2 regions of the Aquabacter sp. DMC10 genome follow, and region 1 is predicted to be linked to the other one. Evidence: riboswitches for the same ligand, from Rfam matches in the RefSeq annotation. Region 1 holds a riboswitch; the other holds the start of a gene.

Region 1 (5,404 bases):
CACCAGCAGGAGCCGGCCGGGGCGCTGGCGCACCAGGGGCCGCATGAGGTGGGGCACCACCAGCCCCACGAAGCCGATGGCCCCGGACACAGCCACCGCCGCGCCCACCGCCGCCGCGGTTCCCCCCACCACCAGGAGGCGGACGCGCGGCATGGAAAAGCCGAGGCTGGTCGCCGTGTCCTCGCCGAGGGTCAGGGCATCCATGGCGCGCCGGGTGGAGAGCACCAGCGCCCAGCCGGCGACCATGAAGGGCAGGGAGAGCGCCACATGGACTAGGGAACGATCTGACAGCGATCCCATCAGCCAGAAAACCACCTCCAGCGCCGCATAGGGGCTGGGCGCGAGGTTGAGCGCCAGAGCGGTCAAGGCGCCGGTCAGGCTGTTGATGGCGACGCCCGCGAGCACCAGCGTCGCGGTGCCCGTGCCGCGCCGGGCCAAAGCCAGCAGAAGCGCCGTGGCGATGGCGGCGCCGATCAGCCCGCCGATGGGCAGCGCCAGGGAGAAGGCGGCGCTCAGTCCGAAATAGAAGGCCACCACCGCGCCGAAGGCGGCGGCGCCGGAGACGCCGACCACGCCGGGGTCGGCGAGGGGATTGCGCATCAGGCCCTGCATGGCCGCTCCCGTCAGGCCGAGGCTGAAACCGACGGTGGCCGCAAGAATCGCCCGGGGCAGACGCAATTGCAGGAGCACCAGGGCAGGGATGCTGTCTCGCCCGGCGACAAGATCGGAGACCGCCCGCGGCCAATCGAGCGGAGCGTAGCCCAGCGCCACCGATACGGCGAAGAGACCGGCCATCAGGACGGAAAGTGCGGTGACAAGCCAGGCCTGGGCGGACAGGCCGAAGGAACGGCGCGGAGCTGGCTTCGGTGCCGGTGCGAGGGCCCTCATGGAATGACCTGCCCCGAGGGTGTGGGCGCCATGGCCTGGGACGTCCCTGGCCCGGGTGTGGGCGCTGCAGACAGGCGGGCGGCGGCCTTGGCCAGTTCGGGTCCGGCGCACGCCCACAGGCGCGCGGGGACAGCTACCATTTGGCCGCGCCGGCTGAACATGCGCAGGGCAGGGTGGTCGAGGATGCCCTCGGCGAGGGAGGGCGGAGCAGCTGGGTCGGTGTCCACCACCAGCACATCCGGGTGCGCCACCACCACCTCTTCGAGCGGCAATTGGCCGAACTTGTCGGCGGGCAGGCGGGCCGCCAGATTGTCGAGCCCCGCCCGTGACATGAGATCATCCGCCAGGGAGCCCTTGCCGGCGGTAAAGCCGTTGGGCCGCAGAACGATGGCGGAGCGTTCCGGCGCGTGAGGGGCGGGCAGGGCGGCGATCTCCGCCTCAACCCGGGCGATCATCTCTTCCCCGCGCTCGGTCTCGCCAATGCGCTCTGCCACGCGCCGGATCTGCTGGTAGGCCTCGTCCAGGGTTGCGGGCATGGGCAGTTCGAGTACGGGGACGCCCAGCCTGCGCAGCAGATCGGAGGTGGCGCGGGTGGTGAAGGCGCCTGTGATGACCAAATCCGGTTCCAGCGGAACGATTTCTTCTGCCAGCCCGCGATTGGTGGGGAGGCCACGGGCGAGGTCAGACACATTGGAACTGCCGGGATCAGCGGCCAGGAAGGTCACTGAGGCGATTCGGTCGCGATCGGCCAAGCGCAGCAGCAATTCATCGCCGCACAGATTGAGTGAGGCAATGCGGGCCGGCTTTGCCGTGGGACTGGCAGCCCGTGTCGCCTCCTGTGCCATCGCCGGCATGACGGCGAGGCACAGGAGCATTGCAGTGATCCTCCGCACGCACCTCTCCCCTCCCTGCCGGAGGCGGGGGGTGAGGAGAGGGCGGCGGGAGACGCGCGTCATGGTCACTCAGAAGGTGAAGCGAACGCCGCCATAGGCGCCGAAGCCCGGAGCCAGGAAGCCATTCGGATCCTCATAGGTCTCGTTGAACAGATTGTTGATGCGCCCATAGACGGTGGCGTTGGGGCTCACCGCATAATTGGCCGCCAGGTTGAGGATGGTGTAGCCGGGCTGGTCCACATAATCCGACGACAGTCGCACAATGTCCCACCAGCTGGACACATAGATCAGTGTCGCATTGAGGTTCAGCTTGTCCGTGGCCTGCCAGTTGGCGGCAACGGACACCTTGTTGTTGGGCCGCCGCAGGAGGTTGCAGGTGTCCAGCGTGGCGGGGGCGCAGGCCCCGGCGGAATAGCTGGAGCCGGGCGTAAATGAGCCTTCGGCGTCCGTATAGGTGTAGTCGACCCGCAGCGAAAGCGTCTGCGTGACCTGCACCGCCACGAAGGCCTCGACGCCCTTGGTGGTCGCTTGGGACACGTTCACATAGGCATAGGTGACCGGGTCATAGCCGATGAGATTGGTCAGGTCGTTGTGGAAGTAGGTGGCGCCGAACGACGCCTTGCCATTCAGCACCTGCTGCTCGAAGCCCGCATCCCAGCCGGTGCTCTCCTCGGGCTTCAGGTTGGGATTGCCATAGACGGGGGCGTAGAGCTGGTACAGCGAGGGCGCGTTGAAGCCGGTGCCATAGGTGGCCTTCAGCTTGGTGCCCGTCTCCGGGATCAGATAGGCGGGCGCGATGCGATAGGTGGCGTGGTCGCCATAGGTGTCATCGCTGTCGAAGCGCCCGTTGAGCGCCAGGAAGAAGCGTTCGCCGAAAGAGGATTGGAGCTGAAGATAGGCCGCCGTCTCCCCGTTCGAGGCGGACAGTTCGCCGGAGCTGTAATAGCTAGACGAGGTCATGCTCTCATTCTTGCGCTCGATCCCACCGAGCAGGGTCTGGCCGGGCATGAAGCTCCAGGTGGAGCGCAGATAATAGGTCTGCATCTGGCCGTCATAGGTGCCGTTCTCGGTCACGTTCGGCCCGGTGGTCGGGCGCGACTGATCGGTGGCCGAGACGCCGAATTGGCTCACCAGATTGCCGTCGAGCGCGGTCCACACGCCCTCCGCCTTGCCCACGAACACACGCGAGAAGGACGTGCTCGTCTGCATGGCCGGCATGGAGCTGTAGGTGGCCGTGGAGAAGATGTCGGGCGTATAGGCCAGTTGGCTGTCGATGTAGCGCCCGGTGAGGTTCACCGAGAACGTCTCGGACAGGTCGAAATCGAGTCGGCCGGAATAGGTCCAGTTGTCGAAAATGTTGAAATTGGTGGGGTAACCGGGGGGAACGAGGCCCTGGGGCGTCACCGGGATGGAGGTTGAGGCGAAGTGTCCGACATTGAAGGCATAGCCTACCGTGTCGGTGCCGCCGCTCACCCCGAGTGCCTGGTTGAAGGTGCCGAGCGCACCCGCTTCCACGAAGCCGGTGATCTTGGCCGGTCCACTGCCGCGCTTGGTGGTGATGGAAATCACGCCGCCAATGGCGTCCGAGCCATAAAGGCCGCTCTGGGGACCGCGCAGGACCTCGATCCGTGAGACGTCGTTGGTCATGAGCTGGCCGAGGTTGAACGTGCCGTCCGGGGAGGACGGATCGGTCATATCCACCCCATCCACCAGGATCTTCACCTGGTTGGAATTGGTGCCGCGCATGAAGATGGACGTGGTGCCGCCCGGGCCGCCGGTCTGGACCACATTGAGGCCGGGAACCGCCTGCAGGACGTCCGGGACCGATCGCTCCTGCGTCTTGGCGATGTCGTCAGCGGTAATGACGGTGACGGACGAGGCCACAGCGCTGGCGGGGGTCGCAGTCCCCGTCGCGCTGATGACAATCTGCGGCAGGTCGATGTCGGAGCTGGAGGGACTGGCGGACTGCGCCCGGCTGGCTGCGGGAGCAAGGGCAAGGCAGGCAAAAGCCGCGGCCGGCAACGCGGGCCAGGAGACGGCGGACAGGAAACGGGCAGGCATAAGGGCCTCGGGCGGGACGATGTGGCACGTCACCGCGAACGAGGCGGAAAGGCAGATTCCTTCCATTCGCCACCACCAGGACACCCCGCCCGATGTGCTCGCGTGTGACCACGACTGACGGCAGGTCTCCTGGCTTGCGGGTCAATGTTCCTTCGTCGCCTTCCCAGGCCCCGAGTGGCCCAGTGGCTCGTGACGAAGAACTCGCCGCTCACAGTTGCGGGGGCAGCTGCAGAGTCGGCGCACAAGGCGCCTCACCGCATTCCCTTTTGATCCCTTGCGGGAACCGTCGCAGCGACCCTAGGCACCGCCGGCAGGTGGGTCAAGCGCGGCGGTGCTCCTCTCTGCCAGGGCTTCCCGTCTAGGTGGTACCGGGACGCGGCGTGGCCAGGGGAAGCTTCGTGCTTTCGCTCATATCGCGAACGAAAGGCGTCGGGATGTCGCTGCCAAGCGGCGCAGGGGCGACGGTTGTCGCCTTCAGGGCGTCGGCCACGCACTCGATCTGGAGCGCGAAGCATGCAGCCATGAAATATTCCACGCCCCGCAGGATCGGGGGGAGCAACTCCACGGCCCCCTGTGTGCTTGGCAGACGTCGGATCAGCCCCGCATCCTCCGCTTCCCGCAACATCTTCAGCACGTGGGCGCGCGATACGTCGAACTGCCGGGCAAGCGCCGCAACAGGCACGGGCACCGGCTGGCTCGGGGGATAGGTGTCGCCCTCGCCGCCGGAATTGTACAGGCAGATGGCGATCAGGACGCCGGCATCCCGTTCCGCCAGAACCTGCATCTGCGGCGAGTGCTCCAGCAGCCGGTATCCCGCGCGATAGCGCACGCCCTGGTTGCGCACCAGGGCAGAAAGGAAGCCCGGCTCGTTCAGTCGCGCGAGCGCCTCGTTCGCGATGGGATCGAAGCAGGCGACGGCCGAGAGCATGGTCTGCCAGCGGCGAATATATTCGTTGGTCATCCGTGCGGTGGGCGCCAGGGGGCGCTGGCGCCGGTTCCCGGTCGAATCGGGCGCCATGGCGTCCACATAGCCCGCCCAGCGCATGAGCGTTATCAAGGCCTTTGCCCGGCCGCGGCTGCACAGATTGGTCTCTTCGCACAGGTCGGCAATGCGCGTGACGGTGAGTCCGACACCATTTTCATCCGGGCTGCATGCCAGATAATAGCAGAGCAGTCCGAAGATGACCCGGCCACGGTCGTTCATGAGCCGGTTGAGCAACCGGTTTCCATGATACATTTCCAGAATGCCACGTGTGGCAATCTCCATGGCCTCGTGAAAGCGCGGATGACCGGTCAGGACCGGAATCCGCTCGTCCGTTCGCCGCTTCATCTCTGCGAATCGGTATGCCGCCCGCCGGAGCGTCGGCTCGTCTTTGTGCGTCATTTCCATCCACTTACGTCCGCCCCGCGCGGGACTCAGAGGGGTTGACTTCAAACGCCACTATAGTTCCTGGCTAACGGGCGAAGCGAGGGCTCAAGCGCAAATTTTGGCCAATAATCGCCGTTGTGATGAAGGGGGGGCAGGTCTACCGCCACACATCGTGTGTGGGGCGCAGCCCCGA
Region 2 (5,404 bases), on a different contig from region 1:
CTCGCCCCCCCACGGCCGGTCATATTGCCACCGCACCCGCTCGCCTACCGCCTGGACCAGGAGGCGCATGGGCTTGCCGGCCACCGCCACATAGCCCTTCACCCGCAGCACCTGCTGCTCGCGGGCCAGCCGCCGCACGGCCTCCGCGAGGCCTTCCGGCGCCTCGATTTCCGCCAGGGTGATGACGGCCGATTCGAAGTCCTCATGATCGTGCTCGTCCTCGCCGTCATGGTGGCTGGGGCGCGCTTCGAGGTCGTTCTCGGCCTGGGCATCGAGGCCCAGAATGATGCGGGGATCAACGGCCCCATCCGTCACGGGAATGAGCGGCAGCGGACGCGGCAGCTCGCGCTCGATCACCGCACGGGCGGCGGCGAGGCCCTCTTCGCCAGCCAGGTCCGCCTTGGTGAGGAGGACGAGATCGGCGCAGGCCAGTTGGTCCTCGAACACCTCGGACAGAGGCGTCTCATGGTCGATGCTGCCGTCCGCTTCCCGTTGTGCTGCAACGGCTTCCTCGTCCGGCGCGAAGCGGCCGGCGGCCACAGCCTCGGCATCCGCGAGGGCGATCACGCCATCCACCGTGATGCGGGAGCGGATGGGCGGCCACTCGAAAGCCTTCAGGAGGGGCTTGGGCAAGGCGAGGCCCGAGGTCTCGATCAGGATATGGTCCGGCCGGCGCGGCAGGGCCATCAGGCGCTCGATGGTGGGCACGAAGTCATCGGCCACCGTGCAGCAGATGCAGCCATTGGCGAGCTCGATGATATTCTCCGCCGGACAGGCCTCGTCGGCGCAGGATTTCAGGATCTCCCCATCCACCCCCACCGTGCCGAACTCATTGACCAGAATGGCGAAACGGCGACCGTTCGCATTGGCCATGAGGTGCCGGATCAGCGTCGTCTTGCCCGATCCCAGGAAGCCCGTGATGACCGTCACGGGGATCTTGGCAAGGTCGGAGGCAGCACGGTCAGTCATGACTCATCAATCCTAAAGAGGCGGCACGCGGGCGATGGAGCGCTTGCGGATGATCTCGGCGCGCTCCCGCCACGGCACCAGGCCGTCGGCGGTGCGGCCATAGGCGGCGGCGGCGTCCAGCAGCACGGGCGCGTCCAATTCCCCCATGTCGCCATACACATAGGTCCAGCGCCCAGGAGAGGAGAAGGCCACCGCCGCGCCCCTCGGGCAGGCGGACAGGCACTCAACCGGCACCACCTGGACACCGTCCGGGCACGGTTCGCGCAGCAAGGCCTCATGCAGGCGGCGGCCGGCGCAGGGCTGCCCCTCCACCTGAACCTCGCCGGCGCGGCAGGTGATGCAGACGTTCAACGTGACAGACATGCCTGTTCCAGCAATGGGTTAGGCGGCCCGGCGGCGATCGCGCCGGGCCGGCGATCTCACGCCGCCGCGTGGTGCAGGCGGGCGGTGAAGAGGCGGCCCGAGGTCAGGGCGTGGAGCTGTTTGGCGGCGAAGAGGACCGCGAGGTCCACCAGCGGCTCCACCAGGATCACCAGCATGTAGGCGCCGCCGAACTGGGCGATCTCCACCAGATTCTGCGCCGCAAGGCCGCCGCCATAGATGGACCAGAAGGCCACCCACGCCACCACGCCAGCCTGATAAGTGGTCGAAAGCGCAAGGGCTTGGCCGTATTTCAGCTCCACATAGGGGGTCGCCGGGGCGATGACGCGACGGGCCAGAGCGGAGAGGCCGAAGAGCGGCACCAGCAGGGTGGTGACGTTCATGCCGTACTGCGGCAGGTCGAAGGGGGCGAAGAAGAGGCCCTGGATGAGCAGGCCGAAGGCAAGGCCCAAGGCGGCGGGGGCGGCGCCGAAGAGCAGGAACAGCGTGGAGCCGAGGATGAGGTGAACTTCCGAAACTCCCACCGGATAATGGGGGAACACCTCGAAAAAGCAGAAAACCAGTGCCGTGGTCAGCACGGTGCGGCCGACGAGCGGCAGGACGCCGGCTTCCCGCGCGGTGTCGGCGGCAAGCTTCAGGGCATAGCCGCCGGCAGCGGCGCCGGTGGCATAGCTGAGGACGATCTTGGCGCCGTCGACGACGCCGGGCTCCATGTGCATGTGGGTCTCCTAGAAGTCGGGATGTCGGGGTTCAACGGGCCGGAAAAGACGACAGGACAGCGTCGCGCGCGCCGGGACAACGCCGGGCATCAACATTATAAGTCATTGGTAAATAAGAGTAATTACAGGCCGCAGCCTGTCGGTGACGGATCTGGAACACCATGCGCCTCGCCCTCCGCGGTCGCCGGCGGGGAAGAAGGCAAGGCTCCAGGCATGCGGGATTGCGCGCCGTGACGTCCGCCCTCCAGGACACCCCGCCCGGATCAAGTTGGGATGGCTGGTCTCCTGGCTCGCGGGTCTCGGCTTCCTCGATCCTTCCCGGCCGTCACTTGCCAGTGGATATGTTCGAGGTCGCTCGCCGCTTACAGTTGCGGGGGCAGCTGTGGAATGGGTGGACGCGCCACCGCACCACATTCCCAATTAGCCGAAACACTTGTTTTCACAAGACATTCGGCACCATCATGACAGAGCTTACACGAGGTCGTGAGCGCCCGCAACATTCCTCCTGTCCCCCAAGGGCCGGTCGTGCCATAGACGGGCAAAGCCCTCCCTCCGAGAAAGGCCGCCCATGAGCGAGACGTCCGACGCCGATGCCCGCCACAGCCAGAAGATGGCCCGGATCAAGGCTTCGCGCGACAAGATCATGGCCGGAAAAACCGGTGAGAAAGGCCTCCTCATCGTTCACACCGGGCCGGGCAAGGGAAAGTCGACCGCCGCCTTCGGAATGGTGCTGCGGGCGGTGGCACACGGCATGCCGTGTGCGGTGGTCCAGTTCATCAAGGGGGCCTGGGATACCGGCGAGCGGCGGCTCCTGACCACCCGCTTTGCCGACCTCTGCCAGTTCCACGCCATGGGCGAGGGCTTCACCTGGGAGACGCAGGACCGCCAGCGCGACATCGCCGCCGCCGCCGCCGCGTGGGAGAAGGGCAAGGAGCTGATCCGCGACCCGGACATTCGCCTGGTGGTGCTGGACGAGATCAACATCGCCCTGCGCTATGACTATCTGGACCTGGCCGAGGTGCTGGCCTTCCTCAAGGCCGAGAAGCCGCCTTTGACCCATGTGGTCCTCACCGGCCGCAATGCCAAGCCGGAGCTGATCGAGGCGGCGGATCTCGTCACCGAGATGACGCTGATCAAGCACCCCTTCCGCTCGGGCATCAAGGCCCAGGCGGGCATCGATTTCTAAATAGCGGGATCAAGGCCATGGCGCGCGCCCTCATGGTGCAGGGAGCCGGCTCCAATGTGGGCAAGTCGCTGCTGGTGGCGGGCCTGTGCCGGGCGGCGCGGCGGCGGGGGCTGAAGGTCGCCCCGTTCAAGCCGCAGAACATGTCCAACAATGCCGCCGTCACCGTGGATGGCGGCGAGATCGGCCGGGCCCAGGCGCTCCAGGCGCTGGCGGCGGGCCTTTTGCCGGTGGTGGACATGAACCCGGTGCTGCTGAAGCCCGAGACCGATGTGGGCGCCCAGGTGATCGTCCAGGGCCGGCGCCTCGCCACCGTGAAGGCGCGGGCCTATGGGGCGCTGAAGCCGCAATTGCTGGCCTCGGTCCTGGAGAGCTTCCACCGTCTCAGGGCGGACCATGACCTGGTCATCGTGGAAGGCGCGGGCAGCCCGGCGGAGGTGAACCTGCGCAAGGGCGACATCGCCAATATGGGCTTTGCGGAAGCGGCCGGCGTGCCGGTGGTGCTGGTGGGCGACATCGACCGGGGCGGCGTCATCGCGCAGATGGTGGGCACCAAGGCGGTGCTGGACCCGGCCGATGCCGCGCGCATTTCCGGCTTTCTCATCAACAAGTTCCGGGGCGACCCGAGCCTCTTCGACGACGGCTATGCCTTCATCGCCGAGCGCACCGGCTGGCGTGGCTTCGGGGTGGTGCCCTTCTTTCCGGGTGCATCCGACCTGCCGGCGGAGGATGCCCTGGACCTTGCCCGCAAGGCGGGCGGGGGGCCGGTCAAGATCGTCTGCCTGGCCTTGTCCCGCATCGCCAATTTCGATGATCTCGATCCGCTCCAGCAGGAGGCGGGGGTGGCGGTGGAGATGATCCTGCCCGGCCGTCCCCTTCCGGGGGATGCGGACCTCGTCATCGTGCCCGGCTCCAAGTCCACGCGGGGGGACCTTGCCTTCCTGGGGGCGCAGGGCTGGGACATCGATCTACTCGCCCATGCCCGGCGCGGCGGGCGGGTGCTGGGCATTTGCGGCGGCTACCAGATGCTCGGCCGCACCATCGCCGACCCCGACGGCCTGGAAGGGCCGCCCGGCACCTCGCCGGGCCTCGGCCTTTTGGAGGTGGACACGGTGATGACCGGCGACAAGCGCCTCACCCGGGTGAGCGCCCGCCATCTGGCGAGCGGCCTGCCCATCGCGGGCTATGAGATCCACATGGGCCGCACCCAGGGCCCCGATTGCGCCCGCCCCTTTGCCGACCTCGACGGCACGCCGGATGGCGCCATCTCGGCCGACGGGCGGATCACCGGCACCTATCTGCACGGCATGTTCACGGACGATGCCTTCCGCGCCGCCTTCCTGAAGGGGCTGGGCGCCGCGCCCTCCGGCCTTGCCTATGGCGCGCGGGTGGACACCACCCTTGATGCGCTGGCCGCACACCTGGAGGCGCATGTGGATGTGGAGGGGCTTCTGGCCCTGGCGCGGTAAGCGAACGCCTCAGGCCGCCGCGACGCCGGTCTGCGGCGGGGTGGGCGCGGGCGGGCGTCCATCCACAAGGGGGGCGGGCCGGCCGAACAGATAGCCCTGGACCTCGGTGCAGCCCTCGGCGCGCAGAACGTCAAGCTGCGCCAGCGTCTCCACCCCTTCCACCAGAACCCGCATGTGGAGGGCGCGGCCGAGCGTCAGCACCGCCCGCAGGATGGCCAGCCCGTCCGTGCTGCCGGCGATGTCGCGCAGGAACAGGCGGTCCAGCTTGATGCGATGGAACGGAAAGGCCCGCAGCGTATCGAGCGAGGAATAGCCGGTACCGAAATCGTCCATGGCCACCGTCACGCCCAGCGCGCGGATGGCGGTGAGCACGTCCAGACACCTCTGCCGGTCGGAGATGAGCATGGTCTCGGTGACTTCCAGCTCCAGGCGATCGGGCGCAAGGCCGGTCTCCTCCAGCACGCGGGCCAGGAGGGCGGGCAGGTCGCCCTGCAGGATCTGCAGCGCGGACACGTTGACCGCCACGCTGGCCGCGGTCGGCCAAGCCGCCGCATGGCGGCAGGCGGTGCGCAGCACCCATTCCCCGATTGGGATGATGAGGCCGCTTTCCTCCGCCACGGGGATGAAATCGGCCGGGGAGATGAAGCCGCGCAAGGGATGGCGCCAGCGCAGCAGCGCCTCAT

Evidence for each region. Region 1 has a riboswitch for cobalamin ahead of ACT54L_RS21850 (TonB-dependent receptor plug domain-containing protein). Riboswitches for the same ligand answer to the same signal wherever they lie in the genome.
Region 2: another riboswitch for cobalamin. It lies ahead of ACT54L_RS07010 (energy-coupling factor ABC transporter permease); the one in region 1 lies ahead of ACT54L_RS21850 (TonB-dependent receptor plug domain-containing protein).

What each region holds. Positions count from the first base shown of each region.
Region 1 covers NZ_JBQUYX010000009.1:149,500-154,903, reverse strand. Annotated here, with positions in the region: gene ACT54L_RS21860 (FecCD family ABC transporter permease) at 1-795, opposite strand, end outside; gene ACT54L_RS21855 (ABC transporter substrate-binding protein) at 885-1,781, opposite strand; gene ACT54L_RS21850 (TonB-dependent receptor plug domain-containing protein) at 1,851-3,842, opposite strand; cobalamin riboswitch at 3,945-4,145, opposite strand; gene ACT54L_RS21845 (hypothetical protein) at 4,201-5,232, opposite strand.
Region 2 covers NZ_JBQUYX010000002.1:490,127-495,530, forward strand. Annotated here, with positions in the region: gene cobW (cobalamin biosynthesis protein CobW) at 1-969, opposite strand, end outside; gene ACT54L_RS07005 (DUF1636 family protein) at 982-1,332, opposite strand; gene ACT54L_RS07010 (energy-coupling factor ABC transporter permease) at 1,389-2,069, opposite strand; cobalamin riboswitch at 2,328-2,545, opposite strand; gene cobO (cob(I)yrinic acid a,c-diamide adenosyltransferase) at 2,638-3,255, shown strand; gene ACT54L_RS07020 (cobyric acid synthase) at 3,273-4,721, shown strand; gene ACT54L_RS07025 (putative bifunctional diguanylate cyclase/phosphodiesterase) at 4,731-5,404, opposite strand, start outside.